Regions from separate parts of the Streptomyces sp. NPDC053542 genome, predicted to be linked through region 1. Evidence: riboswitches for the same ligand, from Rfam matches in the RefSeq annotation. Region 1 holds a riboswitch; each other region holds the start of a gene.

The links. Region 1 has a riboswitch for cyclic di-AMP ahead of ACIGXO_RS07445 (M23 family metallopeptidase). Riboswitches for the same ligand answer to the same signal wherever they lie in the genome.
Region 2: it holds a riboswitch for cyclic di-AMP, as region 1 does, so the genes downstream of both, ACIGXO_RS15060 (M23 family metallopeptidase) here and ACIGXO_RS07445 (M23 family metallopeptidase) in region 1, are expected to answer to the same signal.
Region 3: it holds a riboswitch for cyclic di-AMP, as region 1 does, so the genes downstream of both, ACIGXO_RS18390 (transglycosylase family protein) here and ACIGXO_RS07445 (M23 family metallopeptidase) in region 1, are expected to answer to the same signal.
Region 4: it holds a riboswitch for cyclic di-AMP, as region 1 does, so the genes downstream of both, ACIGXO_RS23985 (NlpC/P60 family protein) here and ACIGXO_RS07445 (M23 family metallopeptidase) in region 1, are expected to answer to the same signal.

The regions. Positions count from the first base shown of each region.
Region 1 is NZ_JBITXL010000002.1:731,620-739,400, forward strand. Features, by position in the region: gene ACIGXO_RS07445 (M23 family metallopeptidase) at 131-967, opposite strand; cyclic di-AMP (ydaO/yuaA leader) riboswitch at 980-1,137, opposite strand; gene ACIGXO_RS07450 (M16 family metallopeptidase) at 1,481-2,848, opposite strand; gene ACIGXO_RS07455 (M16 family metallopeptidase) at 2,869-4,266, opposite strand; gene ACIGXO_RS07460 (DNA topoisomerase (ATP-hydrolyzing) subunit A) at 4,718-7,186, shown strand; gene ACIGXO_RS07465 (CobW family GTP-binding protein) at 7,370-7,781, opposite strand, start outside.
Region 2 is NZ_JBITXL010000005.1:16,280-24,060, reverse strand. Features, by position in the region: gene ACIGXO_RS15070 (PP2C family protein-serine/threonine phosphatase) at 1-355, shown strand, start outside; gene ACIGXO_RS15065 (DUF2332 domain-containing protein) at 409-1,497, opposite strand; cyclic di-AMP (ydaO/yuaA leader) riboswitch at 1,744-1,915, shown strand; gene ACIGXO_RS15060 (M23 family metallopeptidase) at 1,927-3,138, shown strand; gene ACIGXO_RS15055 (aldo/keto reductase) at 3,624-4,607, shown strand; gene ACIGXO_RS15050 (hypothetical protein) at 4,687-4,986, opposite strand; gene ACIGXO_RS15045 (very short patch repair endonuclease) at 5,105-5,491, opposite strand; gene ACIGXO_RS15040 (PrsW family intramembrane metalloprotease) at 5,565-6,896, opposite strand; gene trmB (tRNA (guanosine(46)-N7)-methyltransferase TrmB) at 7,272-7,781, opposite strand, start outside.
Region 3 is NZ_JBITXL010000006.1:122,380-130,160, reverse strand. Features, by position in the region: gene ACIGXO_RS18415 (protein kinase) at 1-776, shown strand, start outside; gene ACIGXO_RS18410 (SurA N-terminal domain-containing protein) at 967-1,596, shown strand; gene ACIGXO_RS18405 (nucleoside triphosphate pyrophosphohydrolase) at 1,668-2,633, shown strand; gene ACIGXO_RS18400 (cytochrome P450) at 2,793-4,124, shown strand; gene ACIGXO_RS18395 (transglycosylase family protein) at 4,400-5,326, shown strand; cyclic di-AMP (ydaO/yuaA leader) riboswitch at 5,560-5,772, shown strand; gene ACIGXO_RS18390 (transglycosylase family protein) at 5,776-6,447, shown strand; gene eno (phosphopyruvate hydratase) at 6,804-7,781, shown strand, end outside.
Region 4 is NZ_JBITXL010000008.1:282,232-290,012, reverse strand. Features, by position in the region: gene ACIGXO_RS23995 (M23 family metallopeptidase) at 1-668, shown strand, start outside; gene pcrA (DNA helicase PcrA) at 755-3,223, opposite strand; cyclic di-AMP (ydaO/yuaA leader) riboswitch at 3,512-3,686, shown strand; gene ACIGXO_RS23985 (NlpC/P60 family protein) at 3,694-4,869, shown strand; gene ACIGXO_RS23980 (hypothetical protein) at 5,028-5,381, opposite strand; gene ACIGXO_RS23975 (alpha/beta fold hydrolase) at 5,848-6,666, opposite strand; gene ACIGXO_RS23970 (GNAT family N-acetyltransferase) at 6,857-7,612, shown strand; gene ACIGXO_RS23965 (DUF397 domain-containing protein) at 7,613-7,781, opposite strand, start outside.

The DNA.
Region 1 (7,781 bases):
AATTCATGGATATTTTTTGGCCAAAGGACGGGAGTTCCGGGGAGCCGGGGACGGGAGCGCATACGGAGACGCCGAAGCCCCGGCCGGGGGCCGGGGCTTCGGGCGGTACGCGGAGAGCGCCGTACGTTGCTCAGACGTTGACGCCGTGCGCGCGCAGGTACGCGACCGGGTCGATGTCCGAGCCGTAGTCCGGGCCGGTGCGCGCCTCGAAGTGCAGGTGCGGGCCGGTGGTGTTGCCGGTGTTGCCCGACAGCCCGATCTGCTGGTTCGCGGAGACCTTCTGGCCGACCGAGACGCCGATGGACGACAGGTGGCCGTACTGGGTGTACGTGCCGTCCTCCATCTTCAGGACGATGTTGTTGCCGTAGGCGCCGCCCCAGCCGGCCTCGACGACGGTGCCCGCGCCGACGGCGTGGACGGCGGTGCCGGAGGCGGCGTGGAAGTCGATGCCGGAGTGGCTGCCGGAGGACCACAGGCCGCTGGACGCCTTGTACGGCGTGGAGACGTAGCTGCCGGCGATCGGCGCGACGAAGCCGCTGGGGCTGAGGGCGGTACGGGCGTCGGAGCGCGAGGCGCGCTTCTCCGCCGCCTTCTTCTTGGCCGCGGCCTTCTTCTCGGCGGCCTCGGCGGCGGCCTTGCGCTGGGCCTCCTGGGCCTTCTTCTTGGCGGCCTCGGCGCTCTTGACGGCGGCTTCCTCGACCTGCGCACGGGCGGCGGCGACCTCGGCGGCCTCCTCCTGCGCGTCGGCCTGCGCGACGATGTTGTCGGCGACCCGGTCACCGGTGTCGGCGATCGCGCGGGTCAGGCCGGTGTCGGTGGCGGCGGCCGGGTCCTCGTTCGCGGCCAGCGCCGGGGAGGCGATGGAGACGACGACGCCGGTCGCCGCGGCTATGCCGGCGATGTTGCGGGTGGTCCGGGCAGCACGGCCGGGGCGGCGGTGCTTGCCGGTGGCACGGGTGAACGCCATGACCGGCGTACTCCTTTCCTTCCTTCTCGCCTACCGGGTTAGCTGACGGGTTCGGAGCAGGAAGGTCTCCTACGGCGGCCTCCGCAGAGGACGCCGATTCACCCCAAGGGGACATGTGGGTCCCCGGCTCCCCTGGCTCGCGCCGTACGGGGACTCGGCGATGACTGCCCGGCGGCCGCGGGCGCGGCGCACTTCTGACGAACAGCCGGACCGACGCTAAAGGGGACATCTCGCGATCAGCAAACAGAATCGGGGGTTTGTGCCGGACGCCACACGCCACGGAGGCAACCACCTACAGCATTCCGGACAAAAGCGAAGATCCCGGGCCGCTTTAGCGACCCGGGATCCCTTATGTCCTGCTATGCGAGCGGTGTTGGCACGGTTCACGTCACCCTGTGACGGCACCGGTACGACGCGTTCCGCCCCGTCCCTTCGCCGTACCACGCAGGCGAATTCACGACCGCTATCGCCCCGGCCGGCGCCGGTCCGGGACCGCCGCCGGCCCGCTCCGCATCAGCCCGTGACGACCGACACCTCGCCGATGCCCAGCTTCCGCACCGGCTCGGCGATCTGCGCGGCGTCGCCCACCAGGACCGTGACGAGCCGGTCCACCGGGAAGGCGTTGACCGCGGCGGCGGTCGCCTCGACCGTCCCGGTCTCGGCCATGCGCCGGTACAGCTCCGCCTGGAAGTCGTCGGGGAGGTGCTGCTCGACCTGGTCGGCGAGCGTCCCGGCGACGGCGGCTGCCGTCTCGTACTTCAGCGGCGCCACGCCGACCAGATTCTGCACCGCCACATCGCGCTCGGCGTCGGTCAGGCCCTCGGCGGCCAGCGTCCGCAGCACCTTCCACAGGTCCTCCAGCGCCGGACCCGTGGACTCCGTGTCCACCGAACCGCTGATGGCGAGCATCGCCGCACCCGTGCCTTCAGGGGTGGAGCGCAGCACCTGCCCGAAGGCCCGTACCCCGTAGGTGTAGCCCTTCTCCTCGCGCAGCACACGGTCCAGGCGGGAGGTGAGCGTGCCGCCCAGGCAGTACGTGCCGAGCACCTGGGCAGGCCAGACGCGGTCGTGCCGGTCGGCGCCGATGCGGCCGATCAGCAGCTGCGTCTGGACGGCGCCGGGGCGGTCGACGATGATCACGCGGCCGGTGTCGTCCGCGACGATGGGCGAGGCCGCGACCGGCTCGGCGGCGGAGCCGGTCCACGCGCCGAGGGTGTCCTCCAGCGCCGCGTCCAGGTCCACCCCGGTGAAGTCACCGACGACGACGGCGGTGGCCGTGGCGGGCCGTACGTGCGCCTCGTAGAAGGCGCGGACCGCGGCGGCGTCGATGCGCGCCACCGTCTCCTCGGTGCCCTGGCGCGGCCGGGACATCCGGGAGGTGGCCGGGAACAGCTCCTTGGAGAGGGCCATCGCGGCGCGCCGGGCCGGGTTGGCCAGCTCGTGCGGGATCTCGTCCAGGCGGTTGCGCACCAGGCGCTCGATCTCGCTGTCCGGGAAGGCCGGGGCGCGCAGGGCGTCGGCGAGCAGGCCGAGCCCCTTGACGAGACGGGAGGCCGGGACCTCGAGGGAGACACGGAGACCGGGGTGGTCCGCGTGCGCGTCCAGCGTGGCGCCGCAGCGCTCCAGCTCGGCGGCGAACTCCTCGGCGTCGTGCTTGTCGGTGCCCTCGGAGAGCGCCCGCGCCATGATCGTGGCGACGCCGTCCAGGCCCTCGGGCTCGGCGTCCAGCGGCGCGACGAGGTTGATCTCGACGGCCACGACCTGCTGGCCCGGGCGGTCGGCGCGCAGCACCGTCAGGCCGTTGCCGAGCGCGCCGCGCACCGGGGCCGGGAACGCCCACGGCTTCGGCTGCCCGGCCTGCGGCTGCGGGTGGAAGGTCATGGTCGGGGTCACGGCGTCGGTCACTGGGCCGCCTCCTCGGTCTTGGTCTCGGTGTCGTTCTGGACGGCGGCAGCGGCGGCCTCCGGCTCGCCGGCGGCCGCGGCCGCCTCGGCCTCGGCGGGCCGGGTCGGCTCGTAGACCAGCACCGCGCGGTTGTCGGGGCGCAGCCGGGCCGCGGCGACCGCCTTGACCTCCTCCGGGGTGATGTCCAGAAGGCGCTGTACGGCGTTCAGCGCGAGCTGCGGGTCGCCGAACAGCACCGCGTACCGGGCCAGTTCGTCCGCGCGCCCGGCGACCGTCTCCAGGCGGTCCAGCCACTCGCGCTCCAACTGGGCCTGCGCGCGCTCCATCTCCTCGGCGGTCGGGCCCTCCTCGGCGAAGCGCTTCAGCTCCTCGTCGACGGCCCGCTCGATGGCGGCCACCTCCACGCCGGCCGAGGTCTTCGCGTCCAGCCAGCCCAGCGAGGGCGCGCCCGCCAGGCGCAGCAGGCCGAAGCCCGCCGCGACGGCGCTGCGGTCGCGGCGCACCAGGCGGTTGTAGAGCCGGGAGGACTCGCCGCCGCCCAGGATCGTCAACGCGACGTCCGCGGCATCAGCCTCACGGGTGCCGTCGTGCGGCAGCCGGTACGCCGCCATGAGGGCGCGCGAGGGCACCTCCTCGTGCACGACCTCGCGCAGCTCCTTGCCCATGATCTCGGGCAGCGAGCCGTCCCGCGGGGGCTGCTTGCCGTCGTGGCCGGGGATGGACCCGAAGTACTTCTCCACCCAGGCGAGCGTCTGCTCGGGGTCGATGTCGCCCACGATGGACAGCACGGCGTTGTTGGGCGCGTAGTACGTGCGGAAGAAGTTCCGCGCGTCCTCCAGGGAGGCGGCGTCCAGGTCGGCCATGGACCCGATGGGCGTGTGGTGGTACGGGTGGCCCTCGGGGTAGGCCATCGCCGTCAGCTTCTCGAACGCGGTCCCGTACGGCACGTTGTCGTACCGCTGGCGGCGCTCGTTCTTCACCACGTCGCGCTGGTTCTCCAGCGACTCCTCGTCCAGTGCGGCCAGCAGCGAACCCATCCGGTCCGCCTCCAGCCACAGGGCGAGCTCCAGCTGGTGCGCCGGCATGGTCTCGAAGTAGTTCGTGCGCTCGAAGCTCGTGGTGCCGTTGAGCGAGCCGCCGGCGCCCTGCACCAGCTCGAAGTGACCGTTGCCCTTGACCTGCGCGGACCCTTGGAACATCAGGTGCTCGAAGAGGTGCGCGAGGCCCGTGCGGCCCTTCACCTCGTGGCGGGAGCCGACGTCGTACCACAGGCAGACCGCCGCGACGGGGGTCAGGTGGTCCTCCGAGAGCACCACGCGCAGGCCATTGGCCAGCCGGTGCTCGGTCGCTGTCAGGCCGCCGGAGCCGGCTTGTTCTGTGGCCGTGTGACCCATGGGCATGTACGTCCCTTCGATCCGCTTGCGAGGAAGTTCTGTCACTGTATGCAAGCGCGCCGACATCTGGCGAAGTTCCCGTCCGGCACCCCCGCCGGAAGGAGATTCCCCGGATCCGGGCGCTCCGCACCTGCGTTCCGCTCTGGTGTTCGCCGCCGCTCGCGCGGCTTCCGGGCCCCGCGCGGCCCTTGTGCGCGGGGCTCAGGAGGCGGGGCACGGCCGGTGCGCAGGGGCGCTACGGACGGGTCGCGGTCGGCGATGTCAGTGCGGCGGTCCACAATGGTCCGCGACAGGTTCGGCCGTTGAGCGCGACGGAGCACGGCAGATCCCGGCAGACTCAGCCGTCGGGCCTGCCCCGGCAGGGGGCGCGAGCACCGCGCCGACCTGCCCGGTCCAGCAGACGCCGTAGCCGTAAGCGAAGCAGAGTTCGAGCGAAGGAGCCGCAGCCGCGATGGCCCGCCGCAGCACGAAGACCCCGCCGTCAGGGGGCACACCGGAGCCCCAGGACTTCGAGGAGCGGATCCTCGACATCGACGTCGTCGATGAGATGCAGGGTTCCTTCCTGGAGTACGCGTATTCGGTCATCTACTCGCGCGCCCTGCCCGACGCACGCGACGGCCTCAAGCCCGTACACCGCCGCATCCTGTACCAAATGAACGAGATGGGCCTGCGCCCCGACCGCGGATACGTGAAGTGCGCCCGCGTCGTCGGCGAGGTCATGGGTAAGCTCCACCCGCACGGCGACGCGTCGATCTACGACGCGCTGGTGCGCATGGCGCAGCCGTTCTCCATGCGGCTGCCGCTGGTCGACGGCCACGGCAACTTCGGTTCGCTGGGGAACGACGACCCGCCGGCGGCCATGCGGTACACCGAGTGCCGGATGGACTCCGCGACGTCGCTGATGACGGAGTCCATCGACGAGGACACCGTCGACTTCCAACCGAACTACGACGGCCAGGAGCAGGAGCCCGTCGCCCTCCCGGCGGCCTACCCGAACCTCCTGGTCAACGGCGCCTCCGGCATCGCGGTGGGCATGGCGACGAACATGCCGCCGCACAACCTCGGCGAGGTCATCGCCGCCGCCCGGCACCTCATCAAGCACCCGAACGCCGACCTCGACACGCTGATGCGGTACGTCCCGGGTCCCGACCTGCCCACGGGCGGCCGCATCGTCGGCCTCTCCGGCGTCCGGGACGCGTACGAGAAGGGCCGCGGCAGCTTCAAGATCCGCGCCACCGTCTCGGTCGAGAACGTCACGGCGCGCCGCAAGGGCCTGGTCGTCACCGAACTGCCCTTCACGGTCGGCCCCGAGAAGGTCATCTCCAAGATCAAGGACCTGGTCGGCTCGAAGAAGCTGCAGGGCATCGCGGACGTCAAGGACCTCACCGACCGCGAGCACGGCCTCCGCCTGGTCATCGAGATCAAGAACGGCTTCAACCCCGAAGCCGTCCTGGAGACGCTGTACAAGCTCACTCCCATGGAGGAGTCCTTCGGCATCAACAACGTCGCGCTGGTCGACGGCCAGCCGCTGACGCTGGGCCTGAAGGAGCTGCTGGAGGTCTACGTCGACCACCGCTTCACCGTGGTGCGCCGGCGCAGCGAGTTCCGCCGCGGCAAGAAGCGCGACCGCCTGCACCTCGTCGAGGGCCTGCTCACCGCGCTGGTCGACATCGACGAGGTCATCCGCCTCATCCGCTCCAGCGAGAACAGCGCGGAGGCCAAGCAGCGGCTGATCGAGCGCTTCGGGCTGAGCGACATCCAGACGCAGTACATCCTCGACACCCCGCTGCGCCGCCTCACCAAGTTCGACCGCATCGAGCTGGAGTCCGAGCGCGACACCCTGCGCGCCGACATCGAGAAGCTGACCAAGATCCTCGATTCCGACGCCGAGCTGCGCAAGCTGGTCTCCTCCGAACTGGCCTCGGTCGCCAAGAAGTACGGCAGCGAGCGCCGCACGGTCCTGCTGGAGTCCTCCGGCGCTGCCGCGGCCGCCGCGGTGCCGCTGGAGGTCGCCGACGACCCCTGCCGCGTCCTGCTGTCCTCCACGGGGCTGCTGGCGCGTACGGCGGGCGGCGAGGGCACCTTCGACACCGACGCCAAGCGCGCCAAGCACGACGTCATCGTCTCCGCCGTCCCGGCCACGGCGCGCGCCGAGGTCGGCGCCGTCACCTCCGCCGGGCGGCTGCTGCGGCTGTCGGTCATCGACCTGCCGCAGTTGCCGGAGACGGCTGCCACCCCCAGCCTGTCCGGGGGCGCGAAGATCTCCGAGTTCCTCACCCTCGACGACGGCGAGGAGCTGGTCTGCCTGACCACCCTCGACGAATCCTCACCCGGCCTCGCCCTCGGTACGGAACAGGGCGTGGTCAAGAGAGTGGTGCCGGACTACCCGGCCAACAAGGAGGAGTTGGAGGTCATCTCCCTCAAGGACGGTGACCGCGTCGTCGGCGCCGTCGAGCTGCGCACCGGCGAGGAGGACCTGGTCTTCATCAGCGACGAGGCCCAGCTGCTCCGTTACCCGGCCGCGCAGGTACGTCCGCAGGGCCGCGCCGCCGGCGGTATGGCCGGCATGAAGCTCGCCGCCGGCGCGAAGGTCATCTCCTTCACCGCCGTCGACCCGGCCGCCGACGCGGTGGTCTTCACCGTCTCCGGCTCGCACGGCACGCTGGACGACTCCATCAGTACCGCCAAGCTCACTCCCTTCGATCAGTATCCGCGCAAGGGCCGGGCGACCGGCGGCGTCCGCTGCCAGCGCTTCCTGAAGGGCGAGGACCATCTCACCCTGGCCTGGGCCGGCGCCGCCCCGGCCCGCGCCGCGGACGCCAAGGGCAGCCCGGTCCCCCTCCCGGAGCCGGACCCGCGCCGCGACGGCTCGGGGGTCCCGCTCACCAAGCGGGTGGCCACGGTGGCGGGGCCTGTGTAGGGACGTTCACCGGGGTGGGGCGCCCTCCAGCAGGGGCCCCACCTCCGCTCTGGCCCGGGTTTCGGCGCCGTGCGGTACTTCGGTGGCGCGCGGTGCTTCGGTGGCGTGCGGCGCCGGGGCCGGGCGGGCTTGTGATGTGCGGCGCCGGGCCCGGCGCTCGGCGTTCCTGGCTCGGTTCGGCGCTTACACCTCCGCCGCGAATGCCTCGTCCTCCTCCGTCGCGTCCGGCTCCTCGTCGGACGCGGTCGACGGTACGTAGCGCAGCACTCCCCACATCGTGTGCGGGTCGGTCTCCTCGGGCGCGGTGTCGCGGCAGGCGTCCAGTTCCTTCCGCAGCGCCGGCGCGTCGATACCGGACCCGATGAGCACGAGCTGCGTCAGCCGCTCCTCCCCCTCGGCCCACGCCCCGGGGTAGAACCGCAGGAACCCACCCACCGCGTGCACGGTGAACTTCTGCCCGCTCCCCGCCACTCCGAAGTGCACGAAGCCCTTGATGCGGTACAGCCCGGCAGGCCGCGCGTCGAGGAACTCCATCAGCCGCCGCGGGTGCATCGGCTCGGCCGAGGTGAACTCCACAGTGTCGTAGGCCGAGTGC
Region 2 (7,781 bases), on a different contig from region 1:
GCTGAACCGTGGCCATCCGGCGCCGCTGCTGATCTGCGCGGACGGCACGCTGCGCGAGCTGGAGCCGCGGATGCCGGCGCTGCCGCTCGGGCTGAGCGAGGTCGCGGGCTGGCCGGACCGGGCCGACCAGGCCGATTTCCCGCCGGGCGCGACGCTGCTGCTGTTCACCGACGGGGTGACCGAGGCGTGGGACGCCAGGGGCGTGTTCTACCAGCCGGCGGTCCGGCTGGCCGGCCGGACGTTCACCGGCCCCGGCGCGCTGCTGGACGCCCTGATCGAGGACGTGGCGCGGCACACGGGAGGGGAGACGGCGGACGACATGGCGCTGCTGGCGGTACGGCGGCCGGAGGGGTAGGGGGATCGGGCGCGGGGGCCCGACTTCCCGGGCGGGCTGGGTGGCCGCCGGGGTCACCCCACCCGCGGCGCCTCCTCCAGCCACTGCACGCGCTGCCCGTGCCGGTCCGTGAGGGCGACCGGCCGGCCGTCGAGGGCGAGGGTGAGCCGGTGCGCGTCGGCGGGGCGCGGCCCGGGCAGCCACGGCAGCACGCTGTGGTGCTCGTGGGAGACCCAGTGCCCGGCCCGGTCCGCCAGGACCGACCGTACGACCCGGGCGAACTCCTCGCGGCGCTCCGGCGGCAGCTGCGTCAGTACGTCCGTGTGGAAGACCACCAGCGTCGCGTCGAGCGGCGCCTGCGCGGCCAGCGCGGGCAGCTCGTCCAGGAGGTCGCCGCGTACGAGCGGAGCGGGCGGTGCCGCCTGTACGGCCTCGATGGCGCCCAACTGGCGCCGCTGACGTTCCGCCGCGTCGGGCCCCGAACCGGGCCAGCTCAGCGCCTGGAGCCAGCGCACGTCGTCGGGGTCGGTCACGTCGAGCGGGTTCAGGTCGATCCCGGCCCGCCAGACGATCCGCGGGAGCCCGGCCGGTACGGGCGTGCCCGGGGAGGTACGGCAGCGAAAGACGACCGGGCTGCTGGAAACAGTGCCGAACTCCCGGCTGACCGCAGCGCCGGACCCCGGGCTCTCCGCGGCGCCGAACTCCGGGCCGTCGTCGTACCGGTAGCGGTACCGGTCCGGGTGCAGGCACAGCCCGGCCGACGCGCCGACCTCCAGGAGCGCGAGTGGCTGGGGGAGTCGGGCGAGGAGCGGCAGCAGCGTGGCGCAGCGCGCGGGCTCGTCGGTCCGCGTGAGCCGCCGCGTCATGACGTCGCGTACGTCGTCCCAGTGCCGGAGGGTCCACTCGCGCCAGGTGCGGTACGCGAAGTCGCCGCGCGGCCCCTGGTCGGCGTGCGGGCCGTCGAGGTAACGGACGGCGGCGAGCAGGAGAGGGGGCTGCTGCTCGGTGCCGGGCGGCAGCGAGGCGCCCAGGAAATCGCAGAATTCCGGGTCCTGGCTGATGCGGGCGGTCAGCTCCTCATGCGCTTCGGATTCGCCCCGCGCCTGCTGCCACGAGAACTCCGCGTACCGATCCGCCACTGCCTGCGCGCTGTTGACGACCATGATCAGACGTTACTGCTCTCACTGTACGTAATCGCCGCGCACCCCTCCGCATAACAACTGACAAACGATCAGTCCGGTCCGGGTTTCCGATACACGGTCAACTCGCCCCCATTTGGTCATGACTGGCCGCATAAGTCCAGCTCAGCGGGCGTATGGATTCCGGGGAACGCTTGGAATCCGGCCGTCCCGTCTATTACTGTCCGATAACGCAGCGCGGTCGGACCAGCCGTCGCAAGAGGCGGCACCGCGCGGCCGACGCCGAATCCCAAAAGCGCACTTCACCACCGCACCACCTGCCCAGGGAACCGGGGAACCACCACCTTGGGGTGAATCGGACGACTCCCCCCGGAGCCGCCCGTAGGAGACCTTCCTGCTCCGAACCCGTCAGCTAACCCGGTAGGCGAGAAGGAAGGAAAGGAGTGCGCCCCCGTGGCGTCCAACAAGCCTGCCCCCACTGACCCTTCGACCGCGTTCCGCGAACCTCATGAGGGTCACGCGGCCTCGGAGTTCGCCGCCTTCGGCGGTGCCGCGGACACCGCCGTCACCGCCGCTTTCCCGGCCGTCGACGGGGACCGCCCGTACGGCTCGTACGGGTCCCACGACGCGTACGGGGCCCACGACGTGTACGGATCGCCCGACGCGTACGGTCCGAACGAGGAGTGGAACCCCACCGAGGAGTCCGTACGCCCGGTACGCGGCCGGCACCGCGTGGCCAAGCAGCGCGGCGGCGGCCTCGCCCGCAGCAGTACGGTCCTGGGCGTCGGCGTCATCGCGGCGGTCGGCGCGGGCGGCATGGCCTCCGCGCAGGGCAAGCCGCAGGTCTCCATATCCATGCCCGACCTGGGCAGCATGGCCGAACAGGTCTCCGCGAAGCTTCCCGCGGCGGAGACCCTGCCGGGCATCGGCGACCTGGTGTCCCGGGACTCCGCCGGGACGGGGGCGGACGCCGCGCAGGGCGGCCCGTTCACCGCGGCGGCCGGCGGCGAGGCCGGTCAGGGCGGCGGCGAGGCGCTCCGCGCCCGCATCCTGGAGCAGGCCGAACGGGCGCAGAGCTCCGCCGACCAGGAGGCCCGCGAGGCCGCCGAACAGGCCGCGGTGAAGCAGGCCGAGGCGGACGCGGCCGAGCGTCAGCGACAGGCCGAGAGCGCGAAGAAGAAGGCCGCGGCGGAAGCCAAGGCCAAGGCCGAGGAAGAGGCGCGCAAGAAGGCGGCCGCCGAACGGGCCGCCAAGCTCGCCGAACTCGCCAAGAGCTACACCCTCCCGGTCTCCTCCTTCACCATCACCGCCACCTTCGGGCAGGGCGGCGACCGCTGGGCCGCCGACCACACCGGCCTGGACTTCGCGGCGCCGACCGGTACCCCCGCCAAGGCCGTGCACGGCGGCACGATCACGCAGGCCGGCTGGGCGGGCTCGTACGGATACCGCATCGTCGTCACCCTCGACGACGGTACGGAGCTCTGGTACTGCCACCTCTCTTCGATGGTGAAGACCTCGGGCGAGGTGAACACGGGCGACGTCATCGGCCGGGTCGGCGCCACGGGCAACGTCACGGGCCCCCACCTCCACCTGGAGGTCCGCCCGAGCTCGGACACCCCGGTCGACCCGATGCCGTGGCTGCGCGATCACGGCCTGAGCCTCTGACGGACGCGTCACCGAGCGATTGAGCGTCTGACGGAGGCCCCACCGAACGTCTGACTGACTGTCTCACCGAACGTCTGACGGAAGCCCCACCGAACAGCTGGCTGACCGTCTCACCGAACGACTGACTGACCGTCTCACCGAACGGCCGATGTCGTCGATGTGGTGAAAGGCCGAGAACGACCGTTCCTGGGGGCTTCCGTCCGCCCGTCCGGGGCACTTGTCCGCCGTCGCCGCCGCCTCTGCGCCCCGTTCCGCCGTGAACGGGAACCGGGCGCACATCAGGAGGGGAGGGGCGGTGGCCGACGGCCGGGTCTCCGCGTACCGCGGGCCCGCACGTTACGGCGGCCCTGATGGCCACCCGCACACCGCGGCGGCCATCGGGCCGCCGGCCGCCCCGGCCACCGTCAACGCCTCTGGCGGCGCAACCGAGTGATGACCCCTCACCTCCCGGAATATCTCCCCGGCCGGCCCCCGCTGACCCTGATATGACCACTTCTTCCGCCCCCACGCCCGGCCACGGCCCCGTCTCCGTCTCCGCCACCAAGACCCTGGGCTCGCTCACGGTCTCGCCCCTCTCCCTCGGCGGCAACGTGTTCGGCTGGACCGCCGACGTGGCGACGTCCTTCGAGGTACTGGACGCGTTCACCGGGGCCGGCGGCAACTTCATCGACACGGCCGACGCCTATTCCGTCTTCGCCCCCGGCAACAAGGGCGGCGAGTCCGAGACGATCATCGGCGACTGGCACACCGCCCGCGGCAACCGCTCCGACCTCGTCATCGCCACGAAGGTCGGCGCCCTCCCCGAACGGAAGGGCCTGTCCGCCGCCAACATCAAGGCGGCCGCCGACGAATCCCTGGCCCGCCTCCGCACCGACCACATCGACCTCTACTACACCCACTACGACGACGAGTCCGTCGAGGTCTCCGAGATCATCTCCGCCCTCGACGACCTGGTGAAGGCCGGCAAGGTCCGCGAGATCGGCGCCTCCAACATCTCGCCCGAGCGGCTCCAGGCATCACTCGAATTCTCCGAACGCGAGGGCCTGGCCAAGTACGTCGCCCTCCAGCCGCACTACAACCTCGTCTCCCGCGACACGTACGAGGGCCCGCTGCGGGACATCGCCGCCCGCCACGGCCTGGGCGCCATGCCGTACTACGGCCTCGCCTCCGGCTTCCTGACCGGCAAGTACCGCCCGGGCACCGACGTGGACAGCGCCCGCTCCGGCAAGGCCGCCGCCCACCTCGCCACCGAGCGCGGCCGCCGCGTCCTGGCCGCCCTCGACGAGGTCGCGGCCCGCCACAACGCCGAACAGGCCACCGTCGCCCTCGCCTGGCTCGCCGCCCAGCCCACGGTCACGGCCCCCATCGCCAGCGCGCGCACGGTAGCCCAACTCCCGGCCCTCCTGGCCCTCGGCACCCTCCCCCTCACCAACGAGGACCTCACCCTCCTGACGAACGCCTCGGCGTAACCCTCCAGGGCCCCGGCACACATCAAGGGCGGCTGCGGGGCAGCCGCCCTTGATGTGTGTCGGCATGGACTCCCTCACATCACTTCCGGTCGACGACCACCCAAGAAGCCGCCGCCACGGCCCCGGCCACCGCGAACACCGAAGGCCAGGCCCCTACCTTCTTCGCCAGCGGATGCGACCCGGCGAAGGCCGCCACGTACAACCCGCTCAGCGCCGCCGCCGTACCGTTCCCACCCTTCCGCTGCCACTCCCGCGCAGCCACGGCCCCCGCCGCCGCCAGCGCCACGCCCCCCAAAGGCCGCTTCCTCGTCCACCGAGCCACGCCGTAACCCCCGACAAGCCCACCCGCAGCCACCACACTCGCCGGCACCCGAGCCATCACCAAAACCTCCACATCAGGGACATCTCTGCCCATGACCTTACGCCCGGCTACCCCGGCGTGGGCGAGGGAGGCACCCCTGCGACCGGGACATTCCGCCCCGTCGCAGTCCACGCACTCACTGGTGCCGGCGCCGCGCGGCCGAGACCGAGTTCGCCACCCGCTGTGCCACGTCGGCGGGGTCCTCGTGTTCCCAGAAGCGGAGGACGGTCCAGCCGGCGGCGGTGAGGTGTTCGGTCGTCTCCACGTCGCGTGCCATGTTGCGGTCGAGCTTCTGGCGCCACCATTCGGCGTTCGCCTTGGGGTGGGTGGCGTGCTCGGGGCAGCCGTGCCAGAAACATCCGTCGAGGAAGACCGCGATCCTGGCGCCGGGGAAGGCGATGTCGATCGTGCGGCGTGGCAGGTCGGGTACGCGGCGCTGCAGGCGGTAACGGAGGCCGGCGGCGTACAGCAGGCGGCGGACGGTCATCTCGACAGAGGTGTCCTTGCTGGCCTGGCGACTCATGCGGGCCGATACACCGGGGGACGAGGGCGTGACGGGCACGCAGCCCATTGTGCCGGACAGCGCGTGAACGGCGTCAGCGGTTGCTGTCGGGCGTGCGGTACTCGTCCCACGCGGCGGGCGCCTGCGGCGAAGGCGGCGCTTGATGCCGCGTGTGGTGGGCGTGGGTCAGAGCCGGGTGGGCCAAAGGTTTGGTTTGCCAGAGGTGGTGGAGGAGGGTGCGTTCGCGGGTGTGGAAGTCGGGGGTGGGGCCGGTGCGGTGGGCGCGGCGGCGGAGGAAGGCGAGGGAGGTGGCCAGGGCGGCGTACTCGGTCACGGCCCGGGCGGCGGCGGGGCCGTGGGTGCGGCGGGCTATCGAGCGGGCGAGGGCGCGCGTCCTGAGGGAGGAGAGGGTGAGCGGGTCGGTCGGGGTGAGCCAGCCGGCGGCCGCGTACGGGGGCAGGTACGTGCGCAGGGAGCGCAGCTCCTCGCGACGGGACCAGACGGCGAGGCAGGAGAGGGCGGCGAAGACCGGGACCATGAAGAGCCCGTAGACCGCCAGGAAGCCGAAGCTGCCGAGGGACGAGGCGCTGTTCCATATGGAGTGGAGCAGGATCGCCGTCGTGAGGCCGAGGACGGGCAGCGCCAGGCGCAGCGAGCGGTGGTGCGGGTAGCGGGTCGCGGCTATGCCGAAGGACAGGCCGGTCAGGACCGTGAAGAGCGGGTGCGCGAACGGCGACATGATGACGCGTACGAAGAACGTGCCCGCGGTGAGCGAGTCGGCGAGCCCGGCCAGTGAGTGCAGGCTGAGCGAGCCGAGCGAGAGGTCGCGGCCGACGGCGTTGCCGAGGTAGAGGACGTTCTCGGTGAACGCGAAGCCGGTGGCGGTGAGGCCGGCGATGACGATGCCGTCCGTGATGCCGTCGACGTGCCGGCGGCGGAAGACGAAGAGGAGGAGGACGGCGGCGGCCTTCGCCGTCTCCTCGACGACCGGGGCGACGACCGAACTGCTCCAGGTCTCGGCGTCAGTCGGGGAGACGCTGGCGATGTTCGTACTCAGCCACTGGGTCGCGAAGCCGTTGGCGGTGATCGCGACGAGGGTCGCGGCGCAGGCGCCCCAGGCGAAGGCGAAGGCGAGGTTGCGCCAGGGTTCCGGCTCGACGCGGTCCAGCCAGCGGAAGGCCGTGACGAGGATCGGTACCGGGAAGACGGCGAGGGCGAAGCCGACCAGGAACCCTTCGGTGCCGGTCTGGCGGCGGACCAGGGTCAGGATGGCTATGCCGGAGAGCGTCAGCAGGGCTATGAGGGTGATGAGGGAGGCGATGCGGAGCGCCGCCCGGCGGGGCGTGCGGTGCTCGCGGACGCTTCGGTGCTGATCGCGGGCGGCTCTGCGCTGCTCGCGTCCGCCTCTGTGGTGGGTGCCGGCCATGGTGCCGTCGGGGGGCTGGGGCAGAGGCGGAGGGCCGCTCGGGGGTCCGTACGGGGGGCCCGAGGGGCGGTCCGGTGACGGCTTGGACGGGTGCACTCTTCGACAGTAACCACGAGGTGACGGCGGCGCGCGGAGTCGTGCACCGGGGCTGAGAGCCGATGGATGGGGCGATCGGTATGGGCCAGTTTTGCCCGTACTTGTGTATGCCTGAGGGAGCCGTACGGACGTATGCCTGCGGGAGCTGTACGGGGCGCTTCGCCGGTCCCCGGCGCCCGTCGGTTCTGTCCGCGTCGGGTCAGTACGCGTCGGTTCAGTCCGTGTCGGTTCAGTCCGGTGTCGGCCGTGCCGGTTCAGTCCGGTGTCGGCCGTGCCGGTTCAGTCCGTGCGGCGGCGGAAGAGGAGGTCGTGGACGACGTGGCCCTTGTCCAGGCCCTGGCCCTCGAACTTGGTGAGCGGGCGGAAGTCCGGGCGGGGCGCGTAGCCGCTGTCCGGGTGGATGTTCTCCAGGGTCGGCTCGGCGCTCAGGACCTCGAGCATCTGCTCCGCGTACGGCTCCCAGTCGGTGGCGCAGTGGACGATCGCGCCCGGGGCGAGCCGCGTGCTGACCAGCGAGAGGAACTCCGGCTGGATCAGGCGGCGCTTGTGGTGGCGCTTTTTCGGCCACGGGTCCGGGAAGTACACGCGCAGACCGGCCAAGGAGGCGGGCGCCAGCATCTCGCGGAGGAGGATGATCGCGTCGCCGTTGGCCACGCGGATGTTGGACAGGCCGTTGCGCTCGGCGAGGGCGAGGAGATTGCCCTGGCCGGGGGTGTGGACGTCGCAGGCGAGGATGCCGGTGTCCGGGTCGGCGGCGGCCATCTGGGCCGTCGCCTCGCCCATGCCGAA
Region 3 (7,781 bases), on a different contig from region 1:
TGACGGCCGTACCGATGACGGCAGCCGTACCGGTGGCTGCTGGGGCGATTTCGGAGATACGGGCACCGGCTGCACCGCCCGTGTCCGTACCGCCCATATCCGTTCAGTCCGTGCCGGTACAGCCCGTGCACGTACCGGCCGTTGCCGCATCGCAGGTGCCCGTGCCGCCGGGTACGGACCCTCGTACGCCGGCCTCGGTACCGTCACCCGCTCCCCTCGGGCTGGACGTCGCCGCCGCTGTGGAAGAGGTCAAGCGGCTGCTGGACCACGGGCGGATCACCCGGGCCGTCGACATCCTGGGCGGCATCCTGCCGGCCGCCGCCGCGCGGCACGGCGAGCACTCGCCGGTCGTGCGTACGCTGCGCAAGCAGTACGCGGCCACGCTGATGGACGACGGGCAGTACCGGCGTGCGCTGCCGGAACTGCGGCTCCTGGCCGAGGAGTTCGCGCGCGGCTCCGGTCCGCGGGCGGCCCACCAGGCGCTCCAGTTCCGTTTCGAGGCGGCGCAGTGCCTGGAGCAGCTGGGCGAGGCCGCGGCGGCCCTGGAGGAGTACCGCACGCTGCTGCCGCACTTCGAGGCGGCGTCCGACGACCCGGTACGGCCGCTGGAGATCCGGCGTTCCATCGGCCACTTGCTGCTCGCGCTGGGCGAGCGCGGTGCGGCGCAGGAGACGCTGGCCCGGCTGCTGTACGACGCGGAGCGGGTGCACGGCGCGCATCACGCCTTCCCCGCGGAGGTGCGCCGGACGCTGGAGTGGCTGGCCCGCGTCCGCTGAGCGGCAGCGGGGCCGCCGCGCCCGGGCCACCGGCCCTGCGGCACGAAACACAAAAGTGCCGCAATCGTTGGTCGAATTGCTGGTCCGCGCCGCGCGGACTCCATACCATCGATCAACGCCAGGACTGATACGCCCGCGAGGTGCTGTGGAAGGCCCCCGCTGTCGTTCATGATCTTCGCCGGGAGGCCGAATGCTCCGCCGTAGGACTGCGCTCTCCGTTTCCGCCGCCGTGATCGTGGCGGCCCCGCTCCTGTCCGCCTGCGGCAGTGACGCGCACCCAGGTGCCGCGGCCGTCGTGGGAGGCGAGCGGATCACCGTGGCGCAGCTCCAGGCGCGGGTGAAGAACGTCCGTACCGCCCAGGAAGGCGCCCCGCAGGGCGCGCAGCTCATCGAGAACACCGGCCGGCTCAGCCTGGCCACGCTCAACAGCATGATCTTCGACCGGGTACTGGCGCGCAGCGCGAAGGACGCCGGCGTCGAGGCCAGCCGTTCCGACGTGCAGAAGTGGCGGTCCGCCGCCGAGCGGCGGGCCGGTGGCGCCGACCGGCTGAAGACGATGTGGCTGCAGCAGGCCATCGCGCCGGGCGAGATCGACGGGGTGGTGCGCAACCAGATCCTGATGGACGGGATCGCGAAGAAGCTGGGCGTGAACCGCCAGTCGCCGCAGGGGCAGCAGCGGCTGGCCCAGGCGCTGGCCAAGACCTCGCGCGACCTCGGGATCGAGGTGAACCCGCGCTTCGGCAAGTGGGACGACCGCCAGGTCATGCTCGGCGAGGCGAAGACCCCGTGGGTGCGGACGGAGCAGAAGCAGCAGGTGTGAGGCCCGCGCGGGCGGGTGCGGGAGGGCAGGGCCGTCCCGCACCCGGTCCGGCGGTGCGTTACGTTCGACGGGTGAACGCTTCCGCCACCGGCCGCCTGGTCCTGCTCACCACCAGCCACCGGGTCGCACCCGGCCTGCTGTCCTGGCCCGCGTGGCAGACGCTGCGCGACGCCGACCGCGTGCTGTGCGCCGACCCGGACCACCCGCAGCTGCCGTACCTCGCCGAGGCGGGCATCGCCGTCGAGACCGCGTCCGTACCGAGCGCTCGTGAGCTGGTCGACTACTGCGTCGCGGAGGCCCGTACCGCCGTCGTGCTGACCTCCGCCGACGGCGAGAGCGCGCTGACCGACGGGCTGGCCCGGCTCGCCGGGTCGGGCCGCGAGGCGATGCCCGACCTGGAGCTGCTGCCCGGTTCGTACGATCTGCCGGGCGCCCGGCTGCTGGACCTCGTACAGGTCATGGACCAGATCCGCGTCGCGTGCCCGTGGAGCGGCATCCGGACCCACGAGGACCTGGCGAAGTACGGCCTGGAGGAGGCGTACGAGCTGGTCGAGGCGATCGAGGAGGGGGACCGGGAGGCGCTCGCCGAGGAGCTGGGCGATGTGCTGCTCCAGGTCGTCTTCCACTCCCGGATCGCCCAGGACGACCCTGACGAGCCGTTCTCGATCGACGATGTCGCGGGCATCATCGTCGACAAGCTGATCCACCGGCATCCGCACGTCTTCGGCGACGCGGAGGCCGCGACGCCGGAGGACGTCAGGGCGCACTGGCTGCGGACGAAGGCCGTCGAGAAGCAGCGCGAGTCGGTGACGGAGGGCGTACCGCTGGGTCAGCCGGCGCTGGCGCTGGCCGCGAAGCTGGCCTCGCGGGCCCGTACGGCCGGGCTCGACGTGCCGGTCGCGGGCGAGGGCATCGGGTACGAGCTGCTGACGCTGGCCGTACGGGCCCAGGCGGAGGGCACCGACCCGGAGACGGCGCTGCGGGCGGCGGCGCGGACGTACCGGGATGCGATCTTGGCGGCGGAGCGGGCGGGGTAGGCGGCCAGCTGTTTCCTGGCAGGGCCCCTCCCTCTCCCAACCACGAAGACCCGGGATCCACGGCAAAGGCCCCTCCCCCACCTCCACCGCACTACCCAAAAGCTACCGCCCGCCACTGACAGTCACCGGCGCCTGTGGACAACCGGTTACGGTCGAGAGGTGCACGAGACCACCGCCTCCGCCTCCGCCTGTCCCGAGCTCTTCACCTGGGAGTTCGCCGCCGACCCCTATCCCGCGTACGCCTGGCTGCGGGAGCACGCGCCCGTCCACCGCACCGCGCTGCCCAGCGGGGTCGAGGCGTGGCTGGTCACCCGGTACGCGGACGCGCGCGAGGCGCTGGCCGACCCCCGGCTCTCCAAGAACCCGCAGCACCACAGCGAGGCCGCGCACGGCAAGGGCAAGGTCGGCATCCCCGGCGAGCGCAGCGCCAACCTGATGACGCACCTGCTCAACATCGACCCGCCGGACCACACCCGGCTGCGCCGGCTCGTCTCCAAGGCGTTCACGCCGCGTACGGTGGCGCGCTTCGCGCCGCGCGTACAGGAGCTGACCGACCAGCTGATCGACGGCTTCGCCGAGCGCGGCGAGGCGGACCTCATCCACGAGTTCGCCTTCCCGCTCCCCATCTACGCGATCTGCGACCTGCTGGGCGTGCCCCGCGAGGACCAGGACGACTTCCGGGACTGGGCCGGGATGATGATCCGGCACGGGGGAGGGCCGCGCGGCGGGGTCGCCCGGTCCGTGAAGAAGATGCGGGCATATCTGGCCGATCTGATCCACCGCAAGCGCGAGTCGCTGGCGGCCGAGGAGACCGGGGACGAGGACCTGATCTCGGCCCTCATCCGGGCCTCCGACCACGGCGAGCACCTCACCGAGAACGAGGCCGCCGCGATGGCCTTCATCCTGCTGTTCGCCGGGTTCGAGACGACGGTCAACCTGATCGGAAACGGTACTTACGCGCTGCTGCGCAACCCGGAGCAGCGGGCGCGGCTGCAGGCCGCGCTGGCCGCGGGCGACGAGGAGCTGCTCGCCACCGGGATCGAGGAACTGCTGCGCTACGACGGCCCGGTGGAGCTGGCGACCTGGCGGTTCGCGACGCAGGAGCTGACGATCGGCGGGCAGCGGATCGCCGCGGGCGACCCGGTGCTGGTGGTACTGGCGGCCGCCGACCGGGACCCGGAGCGGTTCGACGCGCCGGACACGCTGGACCTCGGGCGCCGCGACAACCAGCACCTCGGGTACGGGCACGGCATCCACTACTGCCTGGGCGCGCCGCTCGCCCGCCTCGAAGGCCGTGCGGCGCTGGCGACCCTGCTGACCCGGCTGCCCGACCTCCGGCTGGCCGCCGACCCCGATGACCTGCGGTGGCGCGGCGGCCTCATCATGCGCGGGCTGCGGGCGCTGCCGGTGGGATTCACGCCGGAGAGCGCGCGGGAGACGCCGCCCGGGGCTCCGGACGGCGCGTCGTCCGACGCCCCAAAAGGCGCATAGCGCAACGTCCCGGGCGGAGTGCCGGGCCGCGTCCCGACGACCTGTCAGAAAGGGCATTCGCGTACGTACCGGAATGCGCCAAGGGCGCCGGGGCCGGGCCGGATTGATCCGGCGTCAGCAGCGTGACCCGGGCGTGATCTCGGCTACACCGGGTTGAGACCGGAGCGGGCCCCCGTTACTTTGCCTGCGACAACTCAAGCCGCCGCTCGAAAGGCACTCGCATGCGCTCCGGCAACGGTAGACACCGCCGACCCCGTCAGGCTCCCGCCCTCCTGGTGGCGGCCTCCGTCACGGGGGCCGGGCTGGCGTTGCCGCTGCTCACCGCGGGCGGCGCCCAGGCCGCCGACACCGCCACCTGGGACCGTGTCGCGCTGTGCGAGAGCGGCGGCATCTGGAGTGCCAACTCCGGCAACGGCTTCTACGGCGGGCTGCAGCTGACCCTGGAGATGTGGAAGGACTACGGCGGCGAGTCCTACGCCGAGCGCCCGGACCTGGCCAGCCGCTCCCAGCAGATTGCGGTCGCCGAGTCGATCCTGAACGACCGCGGCCCGGACGCCTGGCCGAGCTGCTCGGTCAACGCCGGCCTCGACCTGGACGGGCTGATACCGGACGTGGACCCGGGCGGCACGCAGACGCCGGCGCCGGAGCCCTCGGACGGCGGCATCGGCGACGGGCTCGAGGGCGGCACGGACACCGGCGACACCCAGCCGTCCGACGGCGCCACGGACGGCGCCACCGACGAGCCGTCGGCCACGCCCTCCGGTGACGCCGATGCCGGCTCCGGCGACGCGCAGCCCTCCGAAGACGCCTCCGAGAGCCCCTCCGAGCAGCCCACCGCCGAGCCCTCGGACCCCTCGGCCGAACAGCCCTCCGACGGGGCCACCGAGCCGCCCGCGTCGTCCGACGGCGGCGCCTCCGCGCCCGGTACCGGCCGGCACCGTGGCGGCGCCGACGACGGCAAGGGCGACGGCAAGGACGGGCGCCCCCAGGGGCGGCACGCCTCGCGCGGCGGTGACGGTCACCGCGGTACCGGGGAGGGCGACGGCGTGTACACGGTGCGGCCCGGCGACAACCTCTCCGCGATCGCGGCGGAGCACGGACTCGCCGAGGGGTGGACCGGGCTGTACGACGCCAACGAGGGCGTCATCGGAGCTGATCCGGACCTTATCCGGCCAGGTCAGCGACTCGACCTCGGGCAGTGACCGGGGGCCGCAGGCCCTAAGTGCGCGATGGTTGCCCTCAATTGGGGAAAGTGAGACATGGGTCTCGTCCCGCGGCATTCCGTCCGGCCTGTCCCGTTCTTTCCATACCGTGTTCGACCTGCGCAAATGGATGTCTCCGGTGATCAAAAACCGCCAACTGTCCTACGAAAAGGTGGTTTGAACCGTCGAAGGGTGTGTGTTTACGTTCTTCACCGCTCGCACCAAGCGAGCCCGCCGATCATTCGCCGAATCCTGCCGGTGATCGGTCGGACAACCGTCGCGCAAGCGCCGTAGGCAGGAGCGGGGGACCCAAGGTAAGTGCCGTACCGCAGCGGAAACGCAGCGGCCGGCTTGGGGTGAAGCCGGATGTGCGGACAGCGCATCCGGCCGGGCCACTCACAGCCCGAACCCGACAGCTCACCTCGCAGGCGTCGGTGAGGAAGAACAACATGCTCAAGGGCAAGCACCGCCGCCCCTCGAAGGCCGTCCGCGTCGTCACGCTCGCCGGTGTCGCCGGCGCCGCCGTGGCCGTCCCGCTGATGACGGCCGGTTCCGCCAACGCCGCCTCGGTCGCCACCTGGGACAAGGTCGCCCAGTGCGAGTCCGGTGGCAACTGGTCGATCAACACCGGTAACGGCTACTACGGTGGCCTGCAGTTCTCGAACTCCTCCTGGGCCGCCGCCGGCGGTACCAAGTACGCGGCCCGTGCCGACCTGGCCACCAAGGACCAGCAGATCGCCACCGCCGAGAAGCTGCTCGCCATGCAGGGCCCGGGTGCCTGGGGCTGCGCCGGTGCCGGCGGCCTGACCGCCGGTGGCCCGTCCGCGCAGGTCAACACCGGTGGCTCCGGCCAGGCCCAGCAGCAGGCCGCCCCGAAGCAGGAGGCCCCGAAGCAGCAGGCCGCGCCGCAGCAGCAGGCCGCGAAGCCGCAGCCCGTGCAGCCCAAGGCCGACCCGAAGCCGGTGACCGGCCACGGCAACTACACCGTGAAGTCCGGCGACACCCTGGGCAAGATCGCCAAGGCGCACGGCAAGAACTGGAAGGCCGTCTACGAGGCCAACAAGTCGACGGTCGGCGGCAACCCGAACCTGATCTTCCCGGGCCAGAAGCTGAGCATCTGATTTGCGGCTAAACCGCCGCCGCTCTCGCGGACCCCGCTGGGCGCCGTGGGGGTTGCTCAATTGATGGTTGCGGTTGTGTCGTGAGACTGCCCCGCCAGGCGCGAACCCCCGAGCGCGCCCGGCGGGGCTTTCCCGTTTCCGCGCCCGCCCGGACGGCCATCCGGGCGGGCGCCCGCTCAGATGCGTACGGACCGATTCATCCCATACGTCCGCTGCAAATCGTGGACGTTACCTCCCGTATTGCGGGCCTTTGGGTCCTTTTTCGTCTCACAGACGGGGCTAGGGGCAGGCGGACGGTCCCCGGGCCGTTAGGCTCGTGCTGCAGAACTCCAGATGACACCCATGAAGGAGACAACGTGCCGTCGATCGACGTCGTCGTAGCTCGCGAGATCCTCGACTCGCGAGGCAACCCCACGGTCGAGGTCGAGGTCGGCCTCGACGACGGCAGCACCGGCCGCGCGGCCGTGCCGTCGGGCGCCTCCACCGGCGCCTTCGAGGCCATCGAGCTGCGTGACGGCGACCCGAACCGTTACCTCGGCAAGGGCGTCGAGAAGGCCGTGCTGGCCGTCATCGAGCAGATCGGCCCCGAGCTGGTCGGTTACGACGCCACCGAGCAGCGCCTCATCGACCAGGCGATGTTCGACCTGGACGCCACCGACAACAAGGGCTCCCTGGGAGCCAACGCGATCCTGGGCGTCTCCCTGGCCGTCGCGCACGCCGCGTCCGAGGCCAGCGACCTGCCGCTGTTCCGCTACCTCGGTGGCCCGAACGCGCACGTCCTGCCCGTCCCGATGATGAACATCCTGAACGGCGGCTCGCACGCCGACTCCAACGTGGACATCCAGGAGTTCATGATCGCGCCGATCGGCGCGGAGTCCTTCTCCGAGGCGCTGCGCTGGGGCGCCGAGGTCTACCACACCCTCAAGAAGGTCCTGAAGAGCAAGGGCCTGGCCACCGGCCTGGGCGACGAGGGCGGCTTCGCCCCGAACCTCGGCTCGAACCGTGAGGCCCTCGACCTCATCCTCGAGGCCATCAAGGAGGCCGGCTACGCCCCCGGCCAGGACATCGCGCTCGCGCTGGACGTCGCCGCCTCCGAGTTCTACAAGGACGGCAAGTACCAGTTCGAGGGCAAGGAGCGCTCGGCCGCCGAGATGACCGAGTACTACGAGGAGCTCGTCGCCTCGTACCCGCTCGTCTCCATCGAGGACCCGCTCTTCGAGGACGACTGGGCCGGCTGGAACGTCATCACCGAGAAGCTCGGCAACAAGGTGCAGCTCGTGGGCGACGACCTGTTCGTCACCAACCCCGAGCGGCTGGCCCGCGGCATCGAGGAG
Region 4 (7,781 bases), on a different contig from region 1:
CCATGGGCGTGTGCGCCGTGGCCGCCGCCTCCGTCTCCGGCGCGACCGACAAGGACGAGGACACCGCCGTACAGGCCGCTTCGGACGCCTCGGCGGTGAAGCCGTCGGCCGCGAACAACAAGCTGGACTCCCAGCTCTCCAACCTGAGCGCGGACGCGAGCGATTTCGCCGACCGGGCCAGTCGTACGCAGGAACGTCTCGACCTGCAGGCCCGGGCGGCCGCCGAGAAGAAGCGGCGGGCGGAGGAAGCGGCGCGCAAGGAAGCGCTGCGGCCGAAGTTCGCGCTGCCGGTCAAGCAGCACGGGCTGAGCGCGCTCTTCGGGCAGGCCGGCGTGAACTGGATGTCGCTGCACTCCGGCATCGACTTCCCGGTCAGTTACGGCACGCCGGTCATGGCGGCGACCGACGGCACCGTCGTCACCAAGTGGAACCCCGCCTACGGCAACATGATCGAGGTCACGGCGCCGGACGGCACCGAGACCTGGTACTGCCACCTGAGCAGCGCCAAGATCCGCTCGGGCTCGGTCAAGGCCGGCGACGTCATCGGGTACTCCGGCAACTCGGGCAACTCCACCGGCCCGCACCTCCACTTCGAGGTGCACCCCAACGGCGGCGACGCGATAGACCCGCTGCCCTGGCTGCGCTCCCACGGCATCAACCCGAACTGAGCAACAGTGCACGAAGGCGGCCCGCCCCCTGGGGGTTCGGGCCGCCATCAGTGCGTACGGTCCGTGCGTACGATCCGTGCGTACGACTACAGCTTCTCCACCGGCGCGTACCGCAGCAGCAGCCGCTTCGGCTTCTCGCCGCCGAAGTCGATCGTGGCCTCGGCGTTGTCGCCGCTGCCCTTGACGCCGACGACCGTGCCCAGCCCGAAGCTGTCGTGCGTGACGCGGTCGCCGATCGCCAGCGCGACCACCGGGCGGTCCTTCGCCCGCCGGGTCGCGAAGCCGCTCGGCCCCGCCTTGCTCCGCGAGGAGGAGACGGACGACGAGGCCCCGAAGCCGCCGCCGGACAGCCCGGAGGACAGCCCGCCCATGGACGCGGACGGCGTCGCCGGGCCGGTCCGCTTCCACTCGACGTACTCCTCGGGGATCTCCTCCAGGAAGCGGGACTGCGGGTTGTACTGCGGCTGGCCCCAGGCGCTGCGCATCGTGGAGCGGGTGAGGTACAGGCGCTCCTGGGCGCGCGTGATGCCGACGTACGCCAGCCGCCGCTCCTCCTCCAGCTCCTTGGTCTGGCCGAGCGCGCGCATGTGCGGGAAGACGCCGTCCTCCATGCCGGTCAGGAAGACGGTCGGGAACTCCAGGCCCTTCGCGGTGTGCAGGGTCATGAGCGTGATGACGCCCGTGCCCTCCTCGTCCTCGTCGGGGATCTGGTCGGAGTCGGCGACCAGGGCGACCTGCTCCAGGAAGTCGGAGAGCGTACCCGGGTTCTCCTCGTCGCGATCCTGCTCGAATTCCAGGGCGACCGCCGCCAGTTCCTGGAGGTTCTCGATGCGGGTCTCGTCCTGCGGGTCCGTGGACGCCTGGAGCTCCGCCAGATAGCCCGTACGCTCCAGGACGGCCTCCAGGACGGTCGCGGGGCCGGCGCCGGACTCGACGATGGTCCGCAGCTCCTCCATGAGCGTGTTGAAGCGCTTGACGGCGTTCGAGGAGCGCGCGGCCATGCCGTACGCCTCGTCGACGCGGCGCAGCGCCTGCGGGAAGGTGATCTTCTCGCGCAGCGCGAGCGCCTCGATCATGGCTTCGGCGCGGTCGCCGATGCCGCGCTTCGGCACGTTCAGAATGCGGCGGAGCGGGACGGCGTCCTCGGGGTTGGCCAGCACGCGCAGGTACGCGAGGACGTCCCGGACCTCCTTGCGCTCATAGAAGCGCACGCCGCCGACGACCTTGTACGGCAGCCCGACCCGGATGAAGACTTCCTCGAAGACACGGGACTGGGCGTTCGTGCGATAGAAGATCGCGACGTCGCCGGCCTTCGTCTCGCCCGCGTCCGTCAGCCGGTCGATCTCGTCGGCGACGAACTGCGCCTCGTCGTGCTCGGTGTCGGCGACATAGCCGGTGATCTTCGGGCCTGTGCCGGCGTCGGTCCAGAGGTTCTTCGGGCGGCGGTTCTCGTTGCGCTCGATGACGGCGTTGGCGGCCGAGAGGATCGTCTGCGTGGAGCGGTAGTTCTGCTCCAGCAGGATCGTGGTCGCGTCCGGGTAGTCCTCCTCGAACTGGAGGATGTTCCTGATCGTGGCGCCGCGGAAGGCGTAGATCGACTGGTCGGCGTCGCCCACGACGCACAGCTCGGCGGCGGGCACCTCGGCCGTCCCGGGGCCGACCAGCTCGCGCACGAGGGTGTACTGCGCGTGGTTGGTGTCCTGGTACTCGTCGACCAGGACGTGCCGGAAGCGGCGGCGGTAGTGGTCCGCGACGTCCGGGAACGCCTGGAGCAGGTTCACCGTCGTCATGATGATGTCGTCGAAGTCCAGGGCGTTGGCCTCGCGCAGCCGTGCCTGGTACATCGCATACGCCTCGGCCAGCGTCTTCTCGAAGCCGTCCGCCGCCGACGCGGCGAAGTCCTCGTGATCGATGAGCTCGTTCTTGAGGTTGGAGACCTTGGCGCTGAAGGACTTGGGCGGGAAGCGCTTGGGGTCGAGGTCCAGGTCACGGCAGACCAGGGCCATCAGGCGCTTGGAGTCGGCGGCGTCGTAGATCGAGAACGACGACGTGAAGCCCAGCTTCTTGGACTCGCGGCGCAGGATGCGCACGCAGGCGCTGTGGAACGTGGACACCCACATGGCGTTGGCGCGCGGGCCCACCAGGTCCTCGACGCGCTCCTTCATCTCGCCCGCGGCCTTGTTCGTGAACGTGATCGCGAGGATCTGGCCGGGGTGGACGCCGCGCGCGCCGAGCAGATGCGCGATGCGGTGCGTGAGGACGCGGGTCTTGCCGGAGCCGGCGCCGGCGACGATGAGCAGCGCGCCGCCGCTGTGCACGACGGCGGCCTTCTGCTGGTCGTTCAGCCCCTCCAGGAGCGCGGCAGGGTCCACCGCGGGGCGGGCGGCGCCGTCGCGGTAGTACGCGTCCCGCTGCACGGGAGCGTCGAAGCGGCCGCCGAAGAGGTCGTGCGGCACCTCCTCCGCTGCCGGACGGTCCTCGTCCTCGGGAGGCGGCGGCTCCTCGTCCTTGGGATCGAGGTCCGCCAGGAAGCTGTCGTCAAAGAGGCTGCTCATCGCCCACCGAGTCTAGGCCGCCCCACTGACAACGCGGTCCGGACCGTGGAATTCCGGGGGGAGGGGGAGCGTACGGCACGCCACCCGGCCCTCACGGACAGACAACAGCACCGGACAGTCCGTGGTCAGAACCGGTCCGGCATCGCCCCGGACACGACGAGATCACGAAAAGGTATCGGGCAAAACGAACATCAGCCTTCACAGAAGTCACACGAGTTAGCTACCGTGCCGACCGGGCAGCCCGCCCCACCGCCCGGCGAAAGCGCCGGCACGGGCCGCCCCGCCGAGTCCGGACCACCGCCCCCAGAGCGGCCGGAGCCGGGGACCCACACGTACCACCGGGGTGAATCGGCCGCTACGGAGCGATCCGTACGGCCGTAGGGCACCTTCCGTAGTACGCCGCAGCACGCGGCACACGCCCGAACCCGACAGCTAACCCGGTAGGCGGTCCACGGAAGGAGTCGCCGGCCTTGGCGTCTCATCGCAAGCCGCGCACCCGCATCCTCGCCGTGCCCGCGCACCGCCGTACGGCGGCCGGGCTCACCACCGCGGCGCTCGCCTCCGTCACGCTGCTCACCCAGAGCGCGGACGCGGCACCCAGAAACCCCAAGCCCTCCATAGAAGAGGTCAAGAAGAAGGTCGATGGCCTGTACCGGCAGGCCGAGGTCGCCACCCAGAAGTACAACGCCGCCAAGGAGCGCGCCGGCACGCAGCGCGAGAAGGTGGACGAGCTGCGCGAGGACGCGGCCCGGCGGACCGAGAAGATGAACGAGGCCCGGCGCGAGCTGGGCACCTTCGCCTCCGCGCAGTACCGCTCCGGCGGGCTGAGCCCGACCGCGCAGCTGATGCTGGCCCGGGACCCGCAGCAGTTCGTGGACCGCAACCACCTGATGGAGCGGCTCAGCGGCCGCCAGCAGGAGGCGGTCGCCGACTACCAGGACCAGCAGGCGCAGGCCGGACGCAAGCGGGCGCAGGCGATCAGGAGCCTGGAGGAGCTGCAGAAGTCCCAGGAGACGCTGAAGACGTCCAAGCGGGACGTCCAGGACAAGCTGACCGAGGCCCGGCAGCTGCTGTCCCGGCTGACCGCGCAGGAGAAGGCGCGGCTGGCGGAGCTGGAGCGCCGGAAGGAGGCCGAGGCGCGGCGCAAGGCCGAGCGGCTGGCACGGGAACAGGCCGAGCGCGAGCGGCAGGAGCAGCAGGACGGCGGGTCGGGCGGTACGAACGACGGGTCCGGGTCCGGGGGTGATACCGGGTCCGGGACGGGGACGGGCTCCGGGCTGCCCGACGGTTCGTACGCGACGAAGGCGGAGAAGGCGATCGCCTTCGCCCGCGCGCAGCTCGGCAAGCCGTACGTATGGGGCGCGACCGGCCCCACGTCGTACGACTGCTCGGGGCTGACCCAGGCGGCGTGGAAGGCGGCGGGCGTCTCGCTGCCGCGGACGACCTGGGACCAGGTGAAGGTGGGCACGCGGGTCGCGACGGGCGATCTGCAACCCGGTGACCTGGTGTTCTTCTACGACGACATCAGCCACGTCGGGATGTACATCGGCGACGGCAAGATGATCCACGCGCCGAAGCCGGGCGCGAACGTACGCGTGGAGTCGATCTACTACATGCCGATCTACGGGAGCGTGCGGCCGGCCTGACCCGGCGCACGGCACCCGGTACACGGCGCACGGCACACGGCGCACGGCGCACGGCGCACGGCGCGGAAACGACGAACCGCGCGGCCGCCCCGGGAACGAGGCGGCCGCGCGGTTCGTCGCGCCGGTGTGCGGGGCGGCTCAGGTCCGCTCAGGCCCGCTCAGGTCCAGAGCAGGGCGATGAAGATGTTGACGACCGTGAGCAGGCCGACGAGCCCGAAGAGCGGCTTCTCGACCTTCTCCTCGTCGCGCTTCACGTAGACCAGCCCGAGGATCACGATCAGGACGGCGAGCTTGACGCCGATCTTGATGTTGTTGACCGAGTAGTCCTGCATCTGGTTCAGGCCGACCAGGATGACGCCGGTCACCAGCATCGTGATCGCGCCGTGCAGCATCGCGGGCACGAAGCGGGCGGTGCCCGCGCCCATCGCCTTCATCTGCGTGAGGAAGCCGCCGAGCAGCGAGGCGATGCCGATGATGTGCAGGGCGACGAACACATTGATCACTACGTCCATAGTGGTCGATCGTAGCCCCGCCCCCGGCCGGGCCATCGGGCAGGGCTGCCGTCGTTGTCCCGGTCCGTCACCAGTCGCCACCGATCGGTACCTGCCACCCGGTGACCGAAAGCGAGCAGTCCACGGCAACGGAAGAGACAAGTACCGGCAATGCCCCGCCTAATGCCCGCCGGGAGGTTTAGCGTCCTCGTTCAGGCGGTCGGCTCCCCATCGCCGTCGGTTCCGCCCCGGCGGCCGTCGGCCGCCCCCGCCGAGGTACGGCGGCGGCCCGCTCCCCCTTGTTACGGACCGCCGCCGTACCGCACGGATCGCGAGCGGCGCCCCGCCTCAGGAGCCCCCTTTGTGCTTTGCTGGCGCGAGGAGGAACGCGGGACAACTGGTGCCACACCAGTAACGAAAACGATCCAGCGGTCAACGATCCGGTCAATCAATTCCGCCGCGGAATTCGACCCTACGGTCGGAATTCCTAATGCAGCCGCGGTACATGGCCGCTCACCACGAAGTCCCGCAGCAGGTCCATCGCCCGTTTCGGCGCCTCGCGGAAGACGCCGTGCCCCGCCTTGGCCAGTACGTGCAGCCGCACATCCGTATGGCTCAGCCGGTGCGCGAAGCGGCGGGCCGCCGACGCGGTCGCCACCGGGTCGTGCTCGCCCGCCAGTATCATCGTCCGGCACGCCAGCCGGTCCAGCCCGCGCCAAGGGTCGAACTCCCGCGCCAGTACCAGCCGGAAGTGATCCAGCACGTCGTCGTTCCAGCGCACCCGGCGCAGCCGGTCCCGGCCGACCCCGTCCCCGCCCGCCTGCTGCGAGTACAGCGGCAGGCAGACCCGCTCCCACGCGTCGGTCATCTCGTCGCCCGTGTCGCCCGCCCAGTAGCGCAGCGCGACGTCCCGGGCCTCCGCGCCTCCCAGCCGTTCGAACATCTCCAGCCGTTCCTGCGCGTCGCCGGGCATCACGCTGTCCAGCACCAGCCCCGCGAACCGGTCCGGGTGCCGGATGGCCGCCAGCAGCGCCACCCAGCCCCCGCTGGACGTACCGACGAGAACGGGCCGCTCGATCTCCAGCGCGTCGCAGAAGTCGATCGCGTCGTCCGCCCACCGCTCCCACGTCCAGTGCAGCGGCCCGCCGCGCACGGAACGCCCGCTTCCGCGCTGGTCCAGATAGATGACCTGAGCGAAACCGGCCGCGGCGGAAAGCTCCGGTTTGAACAGGGTGTGATCCGCCCCCGGCCCCCCGTGGAGCAGCACGATCGTCGGCCGTTCGGCCATGTCCGGGCCGTCCGTCACCAGTTGGGCTCCCTCCACATCGAAGTAGAGCCGAACACCATCACCGATATGTACCCGCACGGCCCTTGACCTCTCTCAAGTAGCCTGATTTTCAAAGGATTGGGGTGGCCCCGGCAGCGTTATGCAAGGGGGCCGAATTCCACCGTCACTATTGCGAAGCTCTCGCAATACGATCGGGTCCGTGGACACAATGACCGAGCACCACCGCGTGCCTGTGGCACGGCCGGAGGTCGTACGCGCCTGGGTGGACGGCTGGGTACGTTCGCGCGGCACGGACGGCGCGGTCGCGGTACCGGGCGGCTTCCGGATAGCCGTCGGCCGCACGGACCAGGTCGCGCGGTACGTCCTGCCCGCGGCCGACCCCGCCGCGCTGCGCCGCCTGTCCGTCGCGCTCATCACACCCGGCCTGTGGCTGAAGGTCTGCGCGCCCCGCTCGGCCGTCGAGCCCGCGCTGCCGGCGTCCTGGGAATTCCAGGCCCCGGAGTACCTGATGACCGCCCCGCTGGGGCGCGCGCTGAGCATGCGCGCCGGGATGCACGACGGGGTACCCGACGGGCTGCGGGACGGGCTGGTGCCCGGCGCCGCGCCCGCGCCACCGCCGGATCCGGCCGTGCTGCCCGGTGGATACGTCGTCGAGACGGTCGCCCAGGGCGGCCTCGTCGACGCGCGCGCGTTCAGTGCGACCGGGGAGGTCGCCGCGGGCGGCCGGGTCGCGCTCGCCGGCACGGTGGCGGTCTTCGACCGCGTGCGGACGGATCCTGCGCATCGCCGCCAGGGGCTGGGCCGGGTCGTGATGACGGCCCTGGCCGCCCGCGCCGCGCAACAGGGCGCGACGCAGGGGGTCCTGGTGGCCCGGGACGACGGTCTGTCCCTGTACCGGGCCATGGGCTGGGAGCTCCACTCCCCGGTGACCACGGCGGTACTCCGTAGACGGGGCTCGCGATGACTATCCGCGTACGGCGGCGTACCCGACAAACGCCGCCCAGGCGACGGGGGTTATCGCCAAACGGGGGCCGTCCGGCTCCGCCTTTGAGTCCCGAACGAGTACGCGTGCCCCGTCTTCGGCGACCTCGACGCAATTGCCGCCCTGTGAGTCGCTGTAGCTGGACTTGAAC